DNA from 3 places in the Mesorhizobium sp. LjRoot246 genome. Region 3 is predicted to be linked to each of the others. Evidence: predicted binding sites of a transcription regulator. Region 3 holds the regulator's gene; each other region holds the start of a gene.
The links. Region 3 encodes PhoB, which activates phosphate uptake and scavenging genes when phosphate is short. Its sites were predicted from a motif close to TGTCATNNANCTGTCAT; they were not measured.
Positions count from the first base shown of each region.

Region 1: ACSQ3L_RS23800 (LTA synthase family protein) is a predicted target of PhoB. The motif match lies at 5,328-5,344, and genes of this name have one in related genera.
Region 2: phnF (phosphonate metabolism transcriptional regulator PhnF) is a predicted target of PhoB. The motif match lies at 4,588-4,604, and genes of this name have one in related genera.

Region 1 is NZ_CAXUSN020000001.1:4,832,077-4,838,429, reverse strand. It holds gene rplI (50S ribosomal protein L9) at 1-210, opposite strand, end outside; gene rpsR (30S ribosomal protein S18) at 431-679, opposite strand; gene rpsF (30S ribosomal protein S6) at 679-1,179, opposite strand; gene ACSQ3L_RS23805 (pilus assembly protein TadG-related protein) at 1,667-3,313, shown strand; gene ACSQ3L_RS23800 (LTA synthase family protein) at 3,362-5,314, opposite strand; gene fabD (ACP S-malonyltransferase) at 5,567-6,353, shown strand, end outside.
Region 2 is NZ_CAXUSN020000001.1:1,888,964-1,895,316, reverse strand. It holds gene ACSQ3L_RS09090 (sugar ABC transporter ATP-binding protein) at 1-1,512, shown strand, start outside; gene ACSQ3L_RS09085 (ABC transporter permease) at 1,509-2,474, shown strand; gene ACSQ3L_RS09080 (zinc-binding alcohol dehydrogenase family protein) at 2,547-3,566, shown strand; gene phnF (phosphonate metabolism transcriptional regulator PhnF) at 3,815-4,564, opposite strand; gene phnG (phosphonate C-P lyase system protein PhnG) at 4,684-5,145, shown strand; gene phnH (phosphonate C-P lyase system protein PhnH) at 5,145-5,756, shown strand; gene ACSQ3L_RS09060 (carbon-phosphorus lyase complex subunit PhnI) at 5,758-6,353, shown strand, end outside.
Region 3 is NZ_CAXUSN020000001.1:1,535,705-1,542,057, forward strand. It holds gene pstB (phosphate ABC transporter ATP-binding protein PstB) at 1-344, shown strand, start outside; gene phoU (phosphate signaling complex protein PhoU) at 371-1,078, shown strand; gene phoB (phosphate regulon transcriptional regulator PhoB) at 1,095-1,784, shown strand; gene ACSQ3L_RS07330 (ROK family protein) at 1,786-3,033, opposite strand; gene xylF (D-xylose ABC transporter substrate-binding protein) at 3,303-4,343, shown strand; gene ACSQ3L_RS07340 (sugar ABC transporter permease) at 4,493-5,824, shown strand; gene ACSQ3L_RS07345 (ATP-binding cassette domain-containing protein) at 5,835-6,353, shown strand, end outside.

The sequences.
Region 1 (6,353 bases), 3.3 Mb from region 3:
TTCGGCAACCTGGGCGGCTTCCGACTTGCGCTCGAGGTTGCGGGCTTCGAGCTGCGCGCGCTGGCCTTCGAACTTCTTCTTGTTGGCTTCGTTGGCGCGCAGCGCCTTGCCCTGCGGCAGCAGGAAGTTACGGGCAAAGCCGTCCTTGACCTTGACGGTATCGCCCATCTGGCCGAGGCGGGAAACGCGTTCGAGAAGAATGACTTCCATGGTTTTGTTCCTTCTGTTGGGCGCCAATCGATCGATGAGATCGACGCCGAATGTCTCTGGAACAGGTCAGGAAGCTTGAGCGCCTGAGGCGCTGGTGTCGCTGTCCTGCCTGTCGCGGCAGTTAGAGGTTTTTAGCCTCAACCCGGGATTTGATATTCAATCCTGCGGCGCCCGTCGCCGTGGGAGAAGAGCGGGCGGCGAGCCGCCCGCATTGGAGATATTAGCGAACCACGTAGGGCAGCAGACCGAGGAAGCGGGCGCGCTTGATCGCCTTGGCGAGTTCGCGCTGCTTCTTCTGGCTGACGGCGGTGATGCGCGACGGCACGATCTTGCCGCGCTCTGAAATGTAGCGCTGCAGCAGACGCACGTCCTTGTAGTCGATCTTGGGCGCGTTGGCACCCGAGAACGGGCAGGTCTTGCGGCGGCGATGGAACGGGCGCCGGGTCGGGATCTGGTTGATGTCGACCATTATTCTGCACCCCCTTCAAAGCCTTCGCGCGGACGGCGCGGACCACGATCGGCACCAGCGTCGCCGAACGAGCGCGGCGGACGATCGCCGCGGTCGCCGCGATCGCGGTCGCCGAATGAGCGCGGGCCACGATCGCCACGGTCGCGGTCGCCGAAGCCGCCGCGGTCCGAGCGCTCTTCGCGCTTTTGCATCATGGCCGAGGGGCCTTCCTCATGCGCCTCGACCTTGATGGTCAGGAAACGCAGCACGTCTTCGGACAGGCCCATCTGGCGCTCCATCTCGTTGAGCGCGGCCGCCGGGCAATTCAGGTCCATCAGCGTGTAGTAAGCCTTCCGGTTCTTGTTGACCCGGTAGGTGAGGGACTTCAGTCCCCAGTTCTCGACCCGACCGACGGACCCGCCATTTGCGGAGATGACACCCTTGTACTGTTCGACAAGCGCATCGACCTGCTGCTGCGAGAGGTCCTGCCGGGCAAGAAACACATGTTCGTAAAGAGCCATTATGTCTTATGCCTTTCTTCGTTTCTCTCCCGGTTCCCGGCGGCAAAAGCCTCTGCAACTTCTCTGACCCGCAAACCCTCGAAGGGTACGGGGAAGAAAGGAGCATAACGAGACGGTCGAGAGCGGAGACACGGGAGGCGGAAGCACTTCTGGCTTCACACGAAGGTTTTCGAGAAAACCTCCGGCCCTCCGTTCAGCCCCCAGCAAGGACCGGCAGATTGCGGGCGTCTATATAGCAATCCGGCTACAACGCAAGGGCAGGCGATGTCGTTTGTCGTAAGCAGATGATGTCGTCCGCGTCGCAGGCGGCCAAAAATCAAACAGCAATAACGGCTAGGCTTCGGGGTTTTCCGGCAACTGCGCCTTAACCACAATGTCAGGTCGTGCGGAGTTGAAACCCAGCGTCAACCGTCGATTCATCATGCGAGGCGCAGAAGCCGGATAACCCGCGCACAAAAAGCGCGGCAAGCATTTTCCGGGGGTATGGATGCTTCTCAACAAGTTCTGGCGCTCGACGAGCGGCAATTTCTCGCTAGTGCTGGGATTGGGCTTGCCGGTCATCCTGACGGCTGTCGGTTTTGCAACCGATGTCTCGACCCTGATGCGGGCCAAGGGCAATCTGCAGAATGCCCTTGATTCGGCAAACCTTGCTTCTTCGCATCTTGGCGATCTCGACATCAGCCGCAATGACGCTTTCAACCGCTATTTCCAGGCCAACATCGTCGGTCATGGCGAACTCAGCAATGCGCAGGCGACATTGACTGTCGACAAGGGCGTCAACTTCGTCAAGACAAAGGCGGTTGCCTCGGCGGACGTCAATCTCAACTTCGCCTTCCTGTTCGGCAACAGCAAGCACATCGCGGTCGATGCCTCCGCGGTCGAATCGAACAATCAGCTCGAAGTCGTGCTGGTGCTGGACAACACCGGTTCCATGGCCGGCGCTCGCATGACGGCGCTGAGGACGGCGACGAAATCGTTGCTCGACACGCTCGAGTCGGCAAAATCGCCGACGCGCCAGGTCCGGGCTTCGCTGGTTCCATTCGTCACGGCCGTCAATGTCGATGGCGATGAATTCGACCCGTCCTGGATCGACATGGACGGCAAGTCTTCCACCAACGGTGTCAATTTCCCGGTCATCGACGGCAAGCGTCCCCATCATATGGCGCTTTTCAAGCAGCTCAAGGCGACCGGATGGACAGATGCGGGATGGAACGGCACCGGATGGAAAGGCTGCGTCGAGGCGCGGCCGGGCGCTTACAATATTTCCGACACGCCGCCCGATCCGGACAAGCCCGACACGCTGTTCGTGCCGTATTTTGCGCCGGACGATCCGGAAATTGCCCAAACGCCGTCTGCCTCGTATGGCAACTCGGCCAGGCACTACAACAATTCCTATCTCGACGACGGCTACGACAAGACCAAGCTCGATAAGCAGAAAGGCAACCGTCTCGGCATCGATTTCAGCGATCTCGAAGATCCGTTGACGCCCGGCAAGGCTGCCAAGGAGAAGGTCGCCAAATATGTGGCGCCCGTCAAGGAGCTCATCACCGAGACGGGCACCCCTGTCACCGTTGGCCCGAACCGCGCCTGCCCCACACCGGTCGTTCCCCTCACCGACGATTTCGACAAGTTGCGCAAGGCAGCCAGCGAGATGACCGAGTGGAACGGTTCAGGCACCAATGTCTCCGAAGGCCTGTCGTGGGGCATGCGGGTGCTGTCGCCCGCCGCGCCCTACACCGATGGAGCGCCGTGGAAGACGCCTGGCATCAGCAAGATCGTGCTGTTGCTCACCGATGGAGAGAACGTCGTCTATGGCGCAAGCGAAGAACTTGCGACAAAGTCCGACTACACATCCTATGGCTATCTGGCGGGTGGCCGTTTCGGATCCGACAACCAGATCACCGCGGCGCGCAATGTCGACGGCTGGACCAAAAGCGTTTGCACGCAATTGAAGAACGAGGGCGTGCAAATCTACACCATGGTGCTGCAGTCCGACACCGCCGCCAACCGCGAGCTTTACAGCGCATGCGCCTCTGATCCGAGCGGCTATTATGCCGTCAACGATCCGGCAAAACTGCCGAACGTGTTCCTGCAGATCGCCAACAAGTTTACGAAACTGCAATTGACGAATTGAACACTTGGTCCGAGAGAGATGGGCCGGCCCTGACGGGATCGATCCGTCTCAACTCGTATGGGCGACAACCTTGTCGACCGTTTCGGGGAAGAAGTCAGGCGCTGCCCGACGCTTGCCGAACATCATATCGTACTGCAGCAGGCGGAAGTCGCGGATTGCCGGGTCGATCTCCTTCTGCCGCGCCCAATCGGGCGTGGCCTCGCCAGTCGGCGTCAGCAGCAAATTGCGGTCGACGACACGGTAACGTTCGCGCATCTCGCCCAGGAAGCCGGTGTAATAGGGATGGCTGATGCCGGCCGTCTTCAGGATATGATAGGGCAGGAAGGCCGGGCTGACGGCGCCCATGTCCTCAGCCGGGCCGGTGCGGTTCGACCAGATGACCAGAGGCGTCTCGTGATGTTCGAGTGCAGCCTCGGGCGACGCTTCCTTGCGCGGCGCGACATTGTCCTTCAGGAAACCGGTTTCGACATAGACCGGCCCCAGCGGCGGCAGGTGGTCGCCGAAAAAGGCGATCACGGTGGGGCGGGAGCGTTTCTTCGCCCACTCGACGAGGCGTTCAAGACCGCGATCGGCATCGGCTGAGCCCTCGGCGTAGCTGAGCAGCGATTCGCGCGCCCACTGGCTGATCGGCGCCTGCACCTTATGTGTCGGATTGTAATAGCGGTTCGGCTCGTAGGGACCATGGTTTTGCAGGCTGACCGCAAAGAAGAACACCGGCTCGTCGCTGGCGTCGGCCTCGCCGATGATCTCGTCGGTCATCGCCGCGTCCGATGCCAGCGGCCCGCGCTTTTGCATGGGCGGCAGCGTTTCTTCCGACTTGAAATCGTTGAAGCCGAAATCGGCGTAGACCGCGCCACGGTTCCAGAACCAGTTGGTGCCGGGATGGATGGCGCGCGCCCGGTAGCCCTGGCTCTTCAGGAAAGTCGCGAGCGAAGGCGTCGGCGTGCGCACATATTGCTGATAGGGGATGCTGCCGGCGGGCAGGAAAGCGTTGGAAAAGCCGGTCAGCGCCTCGAACTCGATGTTGGCGGTCATGCCGCCGAATTCCGGCGAGAACATCGAGCCAGAGCGCAGCGCCCGCACATTGGGGATCGGATCGGGCGTGATGCTGACGCCGGGCAGCTTGGTCGGATCCCAGAAGGACTCGCTCATGACGATGATGATGTCGGGCTTTTCGGCGGGCACCGAGGCGATCACATCAGTCCTGCCGATCGCGGCGATTGCCTTGTCGGAATAGCCCGGCGGCGCCGAAACGTGCGCCATAGGCACGTTGAGAGCAAAGGCCAGCGCAAAGCCGTTGGAGGCATAGTTTTCCTTCTGATCCCACATGATCGGGATGATCTGCAGCCGATCCCTGGTCCAGGAGAAGGTGGCGTAGTCCATGATCGAAACGAAGAAGGCGAGCAGCGGTACTGCCAGCGTCAGCCGCGCAAGGCGGCCCTTGCGGCTGAGTGCGGGAACCTTGCGGCGCCATAGCCGCCAGCCGTAGACGAGCAACGACAGGCCGGCGACGATGCCGACGACCATGGCAAGCGCGGTCATCGGCCGTTCGCGCACCAGCAGCGGCAACAGCGCGAAGATCTGGCGGGCATAAAGGAAATCGGTCGGATAGAGCGGATCGCCGAGATAGTGCGACTTTTGGTGACCGACGAAAGCAAGCGACAGGGTCAGCGGCGCGACGATCATCAGGCTCTGGTGGCTGCGGCCGAGCACCGCATCGAAGCCGATCAGGAGCAGCGCGAACACGACAATGGTGGTCCAGCCGGGCTTGAACGGCTGCAGGAAGAAGGAGACGGTGCCGGCGAAGTCGCCGCGCACGATCAGCTCGATGGCAAACACCAGGACAGCCGCGATTGCCAGGCTGATCAGCCCATAGCGCACGACCGGCCATCTCCTGCCTGGCAGATAGCCGGTGGACGGATCGTCTTCCAGGAACTGTGGCGCGGCTTTTCCGGCGCGTTTCGAACTCTTTGCCACTTTAACTTCCCCACCCAGCGACAACACGTCACTCGATTGTCATGGAATTGTCACGCAAAGCTAGCGGCTGTAGCGAAAATAAGAAGAGCCAGCAAACGAATCGTGAGCGGTTTTCATCAGGAGTGATCGCCAAAAACCCTTTCGCAACAGGGGCTCGGCAGGCAAAGTCGCCGTCGGGCAGCGGTGAACCGGGCTTGACTTGGCGGCCTGCCTTGCGTCACAGGCAAGAAAAACTCGTCTATCAGGCAAGCAAAACCAGCCCTTGGGAGCCCTCGCATGGCCGTTGCATTCACCTTTCCTGGACAAGGCAGCCAGGCTGTCGGCATGGGCAAGGATCTTGCTGACACCTTTCCGGAGGCGCGCAGGGTCTTCCAGGAGGTCGACGACGCGCTCGGCGAAAATCTGTCGAAACTGATCTGGGAAGGGCCAGAAGAGGTGTTGACGCTGACCGCCAACGCGCAGCCGGCGCTGATGGCCGTGTCGCTGGCCGCGATCCGGGCGCTGGAATCGCGCGGCTTCTCGCTGAAGGACAAGGTCACCTATGTCGCCGGCCATTCGCTGGGCGAGTATTCGGCGCTCGCAGCCGCCGGCTTTGTTTCGGTTGCCGATGCCGCCCGGCTGCTGCGCATCCGCGGCAATGCGATGCAGGCGGCGGTGCCGGCGGGCGAGGGCGCGATGGCGGCGATCATCGGGTTGGAACAGGCCGATGTCGAAGCCGCCTGCGCAGAGGCTGCCCAAGGGACCGGGAAGGGCTCGGTCTGCCAGATCGCCAACGACAATGGCGGCGGCCAACTGGTCATTTCCGGCACCAAGGCCGCGGTCGAACTGGCGGCCAAACTGTGCACCGAAAAGGGCGCCAAGCGCGCGCTGATGCTGCAGGTCTCCGCGCCGTTCCACTCCGCGCTGATGACCCCGGCCGCGAACGTCATGCGCGAGGCGCTGGCCGGGGTGGCGAAGGCCACGCCGGTCGTCCCCATCGTCCCCAATGTTACAGTCACCCCGACCAACGACCCGGACGAGATCGCACGGCGTCTGTTCGAGCAGGTGGTTGCCCGTGTGCGCT
Region 2 (6,353 bases), 350 kb from region 3:
GAACCGGGTCGGACCATCCTCGAATTGCGCGGGCTGGAGAAGCGCTATCCCGGCACGCATGCACTGAAGCCGGTCAACCTTGCTTTCAAATCCGGCGAAATCCACGCCATCGTCGGTGAGAACGGCGCCGGCAAATCCACGCTCATCAAGCTATTGACCGGCGTCATGCCGCGCACCTCCGGAGAGGTCATCTGGGAAGGCCAGCCGGCAGCCCTGGCGACGCCGCATGAGGCGATGGCGCTCGGCATCAATGCCGTGCACCAGGAAGTCGTGCTGTGCCGTCACCTGACGGTCGCCGCCAACATGTTCCTCGGCGAGGAGAATTCGCGCTTCGGCATCCTGCAGCAGCGCGCCATGGTCAGGCAAGCGCAGACCATCATCGACGATCTCGGTTTCGACCTGCCGGCGCATGTCACGCTGGGCGACCTGACCATCGGCCAGCAGCAGCTGATTGCTGCCGCCCGCGCCACCGTGCGCGGCACCAAATTCCTGATCTTCGACGAGCCGACCGCCTACCTCACCCGTAAGGAGGCCGACCAGCTCTTCACCCTGATCCGCCGGCTGAAGGGCGAAGGCGTGACGATCATCTACATCAGCCACCGCATGGAGGAAGTGTTCGAACTCGCCGACCGTGTTTCCGTGCTGCGCGACGGCACGCTGGTTGGCACCCGCAACATCGCCGAGACCAACGATGCCGAGCTGGTCAAGATGATGATCAACCGCTCGATCGAACAGGTCTACCACAAGGAGCATTTCACGCCGGGCGCCGCGATCCTCGAGGCGAGGAGCCTGTCCGGCAAGGGCTTCGAAAATGTCTCGATGACGGTTCGCGCCGGCGAGATCGTCGGTCTCTATGGCCTGATCGGCGCCGGACGCAGCGAGTTCGTCACCACGGTCTACGGCCGCCATCGCAAATCCGCCGGCCAGATCCTCTGGGAAGGCAAGGAGGTTCAGGTCAACTCCGAATATGACGCGATCAGGCTCGGCATGGCGCTGGCGCCGGAAAGCCGCCGCGACCAGGGCCTCTGCCTCAACCTGCCGGTCGGCTTCAACCTCAACCTGCCGATCTACAAGCGCATCTCGAACAATCTGCTGATTTCGAACATGCAGGAGAAGACGCAGGCCGATCGCCAGATCGCCGATCTGCGCATCAAGACACCGACACGCGGCGCGCTGGTGTCCAGCCTGTCGGGCGGAAACCAGCAGAAGATCGTCATCGGCAAATGGCTGGCGCACGGCGCCAAGCTGTTCATCTTCGACGAGCCGACGGTCGGCGTCGATGTCGGCACCAAGGCCGAGATCTACCGCCTGTTCGGCGCGCTGCTGTCGAAAGGCGCCGGCATCATCCTGATTTCGTCCTATCTGCCGGAAGTCTACGAGCTCGCCGACACGCTGCATGTGTTCCGGCGCGGCAAACTGGTGGCGACGCACGGTTTTCACGCCGCCAGCCACGAGGATATTCTCACGCAGGCGCTCGCCGAGAAACAAGAAAAGCTGGGAGGACAGATATGAGCACCGAGGCGATTGCTGTCGAAAAACCGAAGCGCAACTACAACGTCCTGTTTGGGCTGACGCTTCTGGCGCTGCTGGTGCTGCTGTGGATCGTGCTTTCGTTGGCGACCACAAGCTTCGCCTCCGGCAACAACATCGCCAATCTTTTGCGCCAGGGCTCGATGATCGCCATCATGGCGGTCGGCCAGACCTTCGTCATCATTACCGGCGGTATCGACCTGTCGGTCGGCGCCGTGGTCGGTTTTGCCACCGTGGTCGTCGCCATGATGATCAATGCCGGCTTCCCCATCTGGCTCGCCATCCTGGCGACGCTGCTGGTCGGCGTCGCCATCGGCATGTTCCACGGCTTCGGCATCGTCAAGATGGGCCTGCCGCCCTTCATCATCACGCTGGCAACCCTGACTTCGCTGCGCGGCATCGGCCTTTTGATGACCAACGGCAATTCGATCAACATCAACAGCGATACCTTCACCGCCTTCTCGCGCAGTTCCTTTATCGGCATCCCCAACCTGTTCTGGATGGTGATCCTGGTCGGCATTCCGGCCTATGTTTTCCTCCATCATAGCCGCTGGGGCCGCTATCTGTTCTCGGTCGGCTCCAATGCCGAGGCCTCGCGCCTGTCCGGCGTCAATGTCCAGCGCACCATCTACATGGCCTACACGTTGTCCGGCCTGTGCGCGGCCTTCGTCGGCGTGCTGCTGGCCGCCCGCATCGGCATCGGCAACCCCACCCAGGCCGAAGGCTGGGAGCTGCAGGCGATCGCTTCGTCGGTCATCGGCGGCACCTCGCTGTTCGGCGCCGTCGGCTCGGTGCACGGACCGCTGCTCGGCGCTTTCATCCTGGCCACCATCAACAACGGCGCCAACCTGCTCAACGTCAACTCGTTCTGGCAGCGCATCATCACCGGCGCGCTGATCATCATCATCGTCTACTTCGACGGCCTGCGCCGCCGCGGCAAGTAGATCATTCCTCGATCGATCACCGGCCCGCCAAAACCGACAGGCCGGCGATTTCATGACAGACTGGATTAAAGCATGAAAGCCGTCGTCTGCCGCTCGCCCGGCGATCTTGTCCTGGAAGACCGTCCCGCGCCCGGCGCGCCACCTGCCGGCTGGGCGCTGGTGGCGGTCAGCCATGTCGGCATCTGCGGCACCGACTACCACATCTTCGAGGGCAAGCACCCGTTCCTCGCCTATCCCCGCATCATGGGCCATGAGGTGTCGGGAACGATCGTCGAGACCGGCGAAGGCGTCGAACTTGCCGTTGGCGAGCGGGTCGTCATCAACCCCTATCTTTCCTGCGGCAAATGCATCGCCTGCCGGCACGGCAAGCCGAATTGCTGTGTCAGGATCGAGGTGCTGGGCGTCCATCGCGACGGCGCCATGTGCGAGCGCATCCTGGTGCCGGCGCAAAATCTCTATCCGGCCAACGGCCTGTCGCTGGCCGATGCCGCCGCTGTCGAGTTTCTGGCCATCGGCGCGCATGCGGTGCGGCGCGCCCGCGCCGATCCAGGCGCCCGCACGCTGGTCATCGGCGCCGGCCCGATCGGACTCGGCACCGCCATCTTCGCCCGCATCGCCGGGCTCGACGTGACACTGCTCGACATGAGCACGGAAAGACTGGACTTTGCTGCGAAAGAACTCGGCTTCGCAATACTCGACGGCTCGCGCGGCGCGGTGCCCGATCTGGTCAGGGAGGCGACATCGGGCGAAGGTTTCGACGTGGTCTTCGACGCCACCGGCAACACCCAGTCGGTGCAGTCGGCCTTTGCCCATGTCGCGCATGGCGGAACATTGGTGCTGGTCTCCGTCGTCAAGGACGACATCAGCTTTTCCGATCCGGAATTCCACAAACGCGAGATGACTCTGATCGGCAGCCGCAACGCGCTGCGTGCCGACTTCGATCACGTCGCCGCCTCGATCCGCAACGGCGCGGTGCCGCTGGCCAAGCTCGTCACCCACCGCACATCGCTTGCCGAGACGCCGCATGATCTTGCTCGCTGGGCACACGAGAAAACCGGGCTGATCAAGGCTGTGATCGAGGTGGGGTCATAACGCCCCGCGCAGGTCGACCCCCACTCCGTCTCGGCTTTGCCGAGCCACCTCTCCCCCGATCGACGGGGTAGAGGAAGGGTGCGAGCCTATTGCAGCCAACGCTCCTCAACCAAACTCCCTCCTTCTCCCGCCGCCAGCGGGCTCCCTTCCTCTCCCTCCGGAGGGGGGAGAGGTGGCTCGGCGAAGCCGAGACGGAGTGGGGGAAGGCGGTTCTCAAACGCCAAGCCGCTGACAAGTGAGCGCGATCACTACAGCGCCGACAGCTTCAGCTCCACCCGTTCGGCCGGGAAGCGCGACTCGGAAAACTGGATCGGCTGGCCGTCCGGCGTGACGTTGACAGCGACCGTGACCAGCACGATGGCGCCCGGCTGCAGGTCGAGATCGGCAAGGTCCGCCGCATCGGCATGGCGCGCCGACAGCACGGTCGACTGCCGGAGATAATCGTCGATGCCGAAGCGGGCCAGCGACGTGGTGATCGAGCCGGTCTCGGCCATCGCGGCATCGATGCCGGCAAAGCGCCTGGCCTCGAACCAGCCGACAGCGCGCGACACCGGCCGTCCATCGGCTTCGCCGCGCGTCTCCAGACGGATCACCTCGGCCCCCCTGGCAAGGCCAAGGCCCTCGGCGACGCGATGGCTGGCTGGCTCGACCGACGAGGCGAGCAGGACGATGTGCCTTTCCGTCGTCTGTCCTTGCAAGCCTGTCGAAAAGCGTGTGCGCGCGCTAATCGGATAGGACAGCCGCTTGCGTGACAACACGAAGGTGCCGCGCCCCTGCTCGGCCCGCAGCACGCCTTCCTGCACAAGGGCTGATATGGCGCTGCGCACGGTATGGCGGTTGACGCCATAGCGCTCGGCCAGCACGACTTCCGGCGGCAGCGCGGTATTCTCGACGAAATCGCCGATGGCGATCGCATGCAGCATCTTGTCGGCAATCTGCCGCCACAACGAAACGCCACTACGCCGCTCGATGCTGTCCGCCGCCAGCCGCCCGACCATCATTGCCCCCAGTATTCCATCGCTGTCATCCACCCGTCATGGACACGCGTTAGATAATAGGTATAATTTGTATAGTTGTCTATATCAATAGACAAATTTAGCAAAGAGGAATGCTGCTGATGCGAGGACAGGAAGCCCGCGACCAGGCCGAGCGCAAGGCCGCCATGTCAACCCTGGCACAATCCAGCGGCGATGACATCGTGCGGCTCTGGAACGAGGCCGGACTGCCTTCGGACGCCGAGCTGCTGCGCGGCCCCGAAACCGGACTGGTCACCCTGCGCGGCCGCATCGGCGGCGGCGGCGCTCCCTTCAATGTCGGCGAGGCGACCGTTACCCGCGCCACGGTCCGGCTGCCGTCCGGACAGGTCGGCCATTGCTATGCGCTTGGCCGCGACAAGCAGAAGGCAAGGCTGGCGGCCATCGCCGACGCACTGTGGCAGGACCCTGGCCGCCGCGCCGAGGTCGAGACCGGGCTGATAGCGCCGCTGCGGTTGGCACTGACCACGGCGCATGAAAAACGCCGCGCCGAGACGGCGGCAACGAAGGTGGATTTCTTCACCATGGTTCGCGGAGAAGACTGATGGACATTGCAGCGCAATCGATCGAGGGCGGTTTCGCCGATCCGGTCTTCGACGCCCAGACCGTATTCCGCGCGGTCATGGACGCGATGGCGCGGCCGGGCAGCGTGCAGCCGCTGCCGGCCTTCGCCCGCCCGCCGGCGCCGCTCTCGGCAAGCGCCGGCGCCATCGCGCTGGCGCTTTGCGACAATGACACGCCGCTCTGGCTCGACCCGGCTCTGCAGGCCTCCACCGCAATCAAATCCTGGCTTGGTTTCCACACCGGCGCGCCATTGGCCAACACGCCGGCCGATGCGCATTTCGCTCTGATCGCCACGCCGGCCGAGATGATGGCGCTGGACGGTTTTTCGCAGGGCACGCAGGACTATCCCGACCGTTCGACCACGCTGATCCTGCAGGTCGGCGATCTCGTCTCCGGCACGCCGCTGTTGCTCGAAGGTCCCGGCATCGAAACCAGCGCCACGATCGCGCCGGCGCGGATGCCGCGTCACTTCGTCGAACAGTGGAAGCAGAATATCAAGCGCTTTCCGCGCGGCGTCGACATCATCCTCGCCACATCGGACGGCGTCGCCTGCCTGCCGCGCACGACGCGCATCAAGACGATGGAGGCGTAGGATGTATGTCGCGGTAAAAGGCGGCGAAGCGGCCATTGCCAATGCCCACAGCCTGCTCGCCGACCGCCGGCGCGGCGACCGTTCGGTGCCGGCGCTGCGCCTTGACCAGATCGTCGAGCAGCTGGCGCTCGGCGTCGATCGGGTGATGAGCGAAGGCTCGCTCTACGACCGTGAACTGGCCGCCCTCGCCATCGCCCAGGCGCGTGGCGACATGATCGAGGCGATCTTCCTGGTGCGTGCCTATCGCACCACGCTACCGCGCTTTGGCTACTCCAAGCCGATCGACACCGCCAACATGCTGGTCGAGCGGCGCGTGTCGGCGACCTACAAGGACCTGCCCGGCGGCCAATTGCTTGGCCCCACCTTCGACTACACGCACAGACTGCTCGATCCCGAGCTTGCCGCCGGCGCTGACGTTGCCGAGCCGCTGCAGCGCGAGACCGAAGCGCAAGCCATGCCGCGCGTCTCGGCGATCCTTGCCCGCGAAGGCCTGATCGAGCCGGACGGCGACATGCCGCAGGACCATATCCCCGGCGACATCACCCGCGAGCCGCTGGAATTCCCGATGGCGCGCGACATCCGCCTGCAGGCGCTGTC
Region 3 (6,353 bases):
AGGACCGCCTGCAGGAACCTGGCACCGGCCTTTCCGGTGGCCAGCAGCAGCGTCTTTGCATTGCGCGCGCCATCGCCGTGTCGCCCGAGGTGATCCTCATGGACGAACCGTGTTCGGCGCTCGACCCGATCGCCACCGCTCGCGTCGAGGAACTGATCGACGAACTGCGTCAGAACTACACGATCGTCATCGTCACCCACTCGATGCAGCAGGCGGCGCGCGTGTCGCAGCGCACCGCGATGTTCCATCTCGGCTATCTGGTTGAGGAGGGAGCCACCGACAAGATGTTCACCACCCCCGACGACAAACGCACCCAGGACTATATCACCGGCCGGTTCGGCTAAGTTCAGGCATACGAGGGACGAAGATCATGGGTGAACATACCGTCGCATCTTTCGATGAGGATCTGGAGCAGATCAGCCGCCTGATCCGCGACATGGGCGATCTCGCCCGCTTGATGGTCAGTGGCTCGACCAAGGCATTGCTCAATTCGGACAATGCGCTTGCACAGCGCGTCGTCTCCGACGACGCCATCATGGACGCGCGCCAGCGTGAGCTCGACGACCGGGCCATCACGCTGATCGCCAAGCGCCAGCCGATGGCCAACGACCTGCGTGCGGTGGTCGGTTCGATCCGCATGGCCGGCGATCTCGAACGCATTGGCGACCTTGCCAAGAACATCGCCAAGCGCGTCGGCACCGTCGGGCTGAGCGTCACGCCGCGCGACCTGTCGCATTCGATCGACGGGATGGCGCAGCTGGTGTTGATCCAGGTGCAGGGCGTGATCGAGGAATATGCGGCGCGCGACGCCGAGGCCTTGGCCAAACTGCGCGCCGACGACGAGCGCATCGACGTGAAATACACCTCCGTGTTTCGCGAGCTGCTGACCTATATGATGGAAGACCCGCGCAACATCACGGCCTGCACGCATCTGTTGTTCTGCGCCAAGAACCTCGAGCGCATCGGCGACCATGTGACCAACATCGCCGAAAATGCCTATTATGTTTTGACCGGCACGCAACTGCCCGCCAATCGTCCGAAGCAGGACGAGACGGCAATGTCCGCGCCAGCGGCATGACAGGGGTAACCAGCCGATGATCGCGCCACGCATCATGGTGGTGGAGGATGAGGAGCCGCTAGGCGTGCTGCTCCGCTACAATCTGGAGTCCGAGGGTTACCAGGTCGAGGTGGTGACGCGCGGCGACGAGGCCGAGATCCGGCTGCAGGAGAACGTTCCCGACCTTCTGGTGCTCGACTGGATGGTGCCGGCGGTTTCCGGCATCGAACTCTGCCGGCGCCTGCGAATGCGTCCAGAGACCGAGCGGCTGCCGATCATCATGCTGACCGCGCGCGGCGAGGAAAGCGATCGCGTGCGCGGCCTGTCGACCGGCGCCGACGACTATCTGGTCAAGCCGTTCTCGACCCCGGAGTTCATGGCCCGCGTCAAGGCGCTGCTGCGCCGCGCCAAACCGGAAGTGCTGTCCAGCGTGCTCAAGGTCGGCGACATCGTGCTCGACCGCGAGTCGCACCGGGTCTATCGCAAGAAGAGCGAGATCCGCCTCGGGCCGACCGAATTCCGCCTGCTCGAATTCATGATGCGTCATCCCGGCCGCGTGTTCTCGCGCAGCCAGCTGCTCGACAATGTCTGGGGCGAGACGATCTACATCGACGAGCGCACGGTCGACGTGCATGTCGGCCGGCTGCGCAAGGCGGTCAACAACGGCCGCATGCCCGACGTCATCCGCACGATCCGAGGCGCGGGCTACGCCATCAGGGAGGACTAACTCAAGCGACGTTCTTACCGACGAGGCCCGCTCTCGCCTGCGCGCCGGGCGCGAAAATCTCCTGATCGACGAAGGTCAGCGCCCGCATCGCGCAGCCTTCGCGGATCAGCGGCAGTTCGTTGGGCTCGGTGTCGAAGGAAATCGATTTCGAGTGCTGGCCGCCGGCGGTCTGGGCGATGGCCTCGCGCAGCGCCGGCTCGATCAGGTCGAAAGCGGCGGCACTGGCGCCGACCATGGCAACGGGTGCCGGGTCGATCAGCGCAAACAGGCTGCCGAGGCCGTAGCCGAGCGCTTCGCCGGCTTTGCGGTAGGCTTCCCGCTCCGGTCCATCCCTTTCGCGGGCCGCGGTCGCCAGGGCGCGCATGTCGGCATCGCTGACATCGGCAACGGGTTCTGCGTCCTCACCCAGTTGCCTTGCGTTGCGCCAGATGGCGTAGTTGCCGGCATAGGCCTCGACGCAGCCGCGCCGTCCGCAGCGACACAGCGCGCCGTTCGGCCGGTGGATCATGTGGCCGAACTCGCCGCCCGAGGAATGGGTGCCGGTGAACAGCTCGCCCTTCAGCACCAGGCCCATGCCGATGCCGTGCGACAGGAGGATGGCGATGAAATCGTCACGGTAGCGCTGGGGATCGCGCCAGCGCAGCGCTATCGCCATCATGTTGCAGTCGTTTTCCATGGTGGCGGGAATGCCGAACTCGTCTTCGAGTATGTCGGCGAAGGCGATATCGGTGTGCGGCGTGATCGGCGACCACAGCATGGCGCGGGCACGCGTGTCGGTGATGCCCTGGATCGCCAGCGCGATGCGGGCAATGCTGCGCACGTCAAGGTCGGGATCTTCGAGGCGGCGCCGCACGATTGCGACGCATTCGCCGATCAGCGCGTCGCGCGGCATGGTCAGCGTGTCCAGCCGGCGCTGTTCCTCGGCGACTACCTGGCCTGCATAGTCGATGACAGTGACGGAGAGAAAATTCAGCGACAGCACCACGGTCATCACCGCCGCCGCTTCGGGATTGAGGCTGAGGCCGACCTGCGGCCGGCCGCGCTTGAGCGAGCCAGCCTCGCTCGGCTTGCTTTCGGTCAGGATGCCTTCGCCAATGAGATCGGAAGAGATCGCCGATATGGTCGAATGGCTGAGTCCGGTTGTCGCGGCGATCTCGGTGCGTGAGGGCTGTCCGGAGCGGCGCACGGCCGCGATCACCATCGCGCGGTTGCGACGGCGCAAATCGTCGTGGCGGATTCCGACCGACATGTTTCTTCACATCCTCCCGGTCGCCGCGGTTCTTCCTGCCCTGGAACGCTGCCGGCAACGCGGTCAAATACTGGCAGACGTAGGCCGACCTGTCATTTATTTATTCCGAGGCTCGAAAAAATTTCGGAAGGACATCAAAATCCATCAGAATCGATGTTGACAGCGTTCGGGTGTTGGATCAGTATTTTTTCGAGGCTCGAAAAAATAGGGCCTCTGTGCCGGCCTTCGGGTCAGTTTGGTCGCGCCATACGCGGCGCAGGGAGGATAATATGAAAAGATTCACAGCCGCCATCCTGGCGGGTGTCGCCATGTCGCTGACGCTCGCGTCGGTCGCGCAGGCGAAGGACAAGGTCATCGGCGTTTCATGGTCCAACTTCCAGGAAGAGCGCTGGAAGACCGACGAGGCTGCGATGAAAACGGCGATCGAGGCCGCCGGCGACAAATACATCTCCGCCGATGCGCAGTCCAATCCCGGCAAGCAGCTTACCGATGTCGAGAGCCTGATCTCGCAGGGCGCCAATTCGCTGATCATCCTGGCGCAGGATGCCTCGGCCATCGGCCCGGCCGTGCAGAAGGCGCTGGACGAAGGCATTCCGGTCGTCGGCTATGACCGGCTGATCGAGAACAAGGACGTCTTCTACCTGACCTTCGACAACAAGGAAGTCGGCCGCATGCAGGCCCGCGAAGTGTTCAAGGCCAAGCCGGAAGGCAACTATGTCTTCATCAAGGGTTCGGGTGCCGATCCGAATGCCGATTTCCTGTTCGCCGGCTCCATGGAAGTGCTCAAGGACGCCATCGACAGCGGCAAGATCAAGAATGTCGGCGAGGCCTATACTGACGGCTGGCTGCCCGCCAATGCCCAGAAGAACATGGAACAGTTCCTGACCGCCAACGACAACAAGGTCGATGCAGTGGTCGCGGCCAATGACGGCACCGCAGGCGGCGTCGTCGCGGCGCTGACGGCGCAGGGCCTTGCCGGCACCGTGCCAGTCTCGGGCCAGGACGGCGACCATGCAGCACTCAACCGCATCGCTCTCGGCACGCAGACCGTGTCGGTGTGGAAGGACGCGCGCGAACTCGGCAAGAACGCCGCCGAGATCGCCTCGCAGCTCGCCGACGGCAAGAAGACAGGTGACATTGCCGGCGCCAAGGACTTCACGACGCCGGGCGGCAACACCGTCAAGTCGCTGTTCCTGACCCCAGTTGCCATCACCAAGGACAATCTCAACGTCGTCATCGACGCCGGCTGGATCAAGAAGGACGAAGTCTGCGCGGGCGTTGCGGCCGGCAGCGTCGCGGCCTGCAACTAAACCAGGCCGCCATCGGTTCGAAATCTCGGCGCCGCGGCCCCAAGCCGCGGCGTTTCTCAAGGGGCTTCCGCTTCAAATGACAGCGGAAAGCACATAGCATCCATATTCCGGCATCCGCGCCAGACGGCAACCGGTGGGAGGATAGCAAGATGACCGACACGACCTCAAATCAGCCGGTCGCCAGCACTGCAGCGGACCGGGCGCGGGCATCCGAACTCAGCGCCGCAGGGCGGTTTCTCAAGGCTACCGAGCTCGACACGCGCATGCTCGGCATGGTCGGCGCGCTGCTGGTCATCTGGGTCGGCATACACATCCTCTCGGGCGGGCTTTTCCTGACGCCGCGCAATCTGTGGAACCTGTCAGTGCAGACCTCCTCGGTCGCGATCATGGCCACCGGCATGGTGCTGGTCATCGTCATGCGCAACATCGACCTTTCGGTTGGCTCCGTCGAAGGCGTGATCGGCATGATCATGGGCGTGGCGCAGGCCGAATTCCTCATTCGCGTCATCGGCTTCCAGCTCGGAAATCCCTGGCTCTGGATCATCGCGCTTGCCGCCGGCGTGGTGCTTGGTCTGCTGATCGGTGGGTTCCAGGGCTTCATCATCGCCTATATGGAGGTTCCGGCTTTCATCGTGACGCTGGGCGGCCTGCTGGTCTGGCGCGGCATGGCGTGGTTGATCACCAGCGGCCGCACGGTCGCGCCGCTCGACGCCACCTTCCAACTGATGGGCGGTGGACCACGCGGCTCGATCGGCGCCACAGCCAGCTGGATCGTCGGCGTCGTTGCCTGTGCGGCGGTTGCCTTCGCGCTGCTCAACGGCCGTTCGCAGCGCAAGCGATTCGCCTTTCCACTGCGCCCCGTCTGGGCTGAGACCTTGCTTGGCGTGGTCGCCTGCGCCGCCATCCTTGGCGCCGTCTGGATCGCCAATTCCTATCCATGGCCGATCGGCATCGTGCGCCAATATGCGCAGCAGAACGGCATCACAATTCCCGAAGGCGGGCTGTTCATCGCACATGGCATCGCCATACCGGTGCTGATGGCGGTGGCGGTGGGCATCATCATGACCTTCATCACCAAGCGCACGCGTTTCGGCCGCTATGTTTTCGCCATCGGCGGCAATCCGGAGGCCGCGGAACTCGCCGGCATCAACACGCGCTGGGTGACCATGAAGGTTTTCATGATCATGGGCGTGCTGGCGGCCATCAGCGCGGCGATCTCATCGGCCCGACTCAACGCGTCGACCAATGCGCTGGGCACGCTGGACGAGTTGCTGGTCATCGCGGCGGCCGTCATCGGCGGCACGTCGCTGGCCGGCGGCGCCGGAACGGTGTTGGGCGCCATGCTCGGCGCGCTTTTGATGCAGTCGCTGCAGTCCGGCATGGTGCTGCTCGGCATCGACTCGCCGCTGCAGAGCATCGTCGTCGGCGCCGTGCTGGTCATCGCCGTCTGGCTCGACACCGTCTATCGCAAGCGCGTCTAGGAGGCATGCCATGACCGACAAGACTGCTCCTGCAGCCACTGCGCTGATCGACATGCGCAACATCTCGATCGCGTTTGGCGGCATCCGCGCCGTCGACGACGCCTCGATCGATCTTTTCCCCGGAGAGGTCGTGGCGCTGCTTGGCCATAATGGCGCCGGCAAGTCGACGCTGATCAAGATCCTGTCCGGCGCCTACAAGCGCGATGCGGGCCAGATCTTCGTCAACGGCGAGGAGGCATCGATCTCCAATCCGCGCGACGCCAAGAAATACGGCATCGAGACGATCTACCAGACACTGGCCTTGGCCGACAATGTCGATGCCGCCGCCAATCTGTTCCTCGGCCGCGAGCTGATGACCGCCTGGGGCACGCTCGACGACGTTGCCATGGAGGCGGAGGCGCGCAAGGTGATGGGCCGGCTCAATCCCCGTTTCCAGCGCTTCAAGGAACCGGTGATCAAGCTCTCGGGCGGCCAGCGGCAATCGGTGGCGATCGCGCGCGCGATCCTGTTCAATGCCCGCATCCTGATC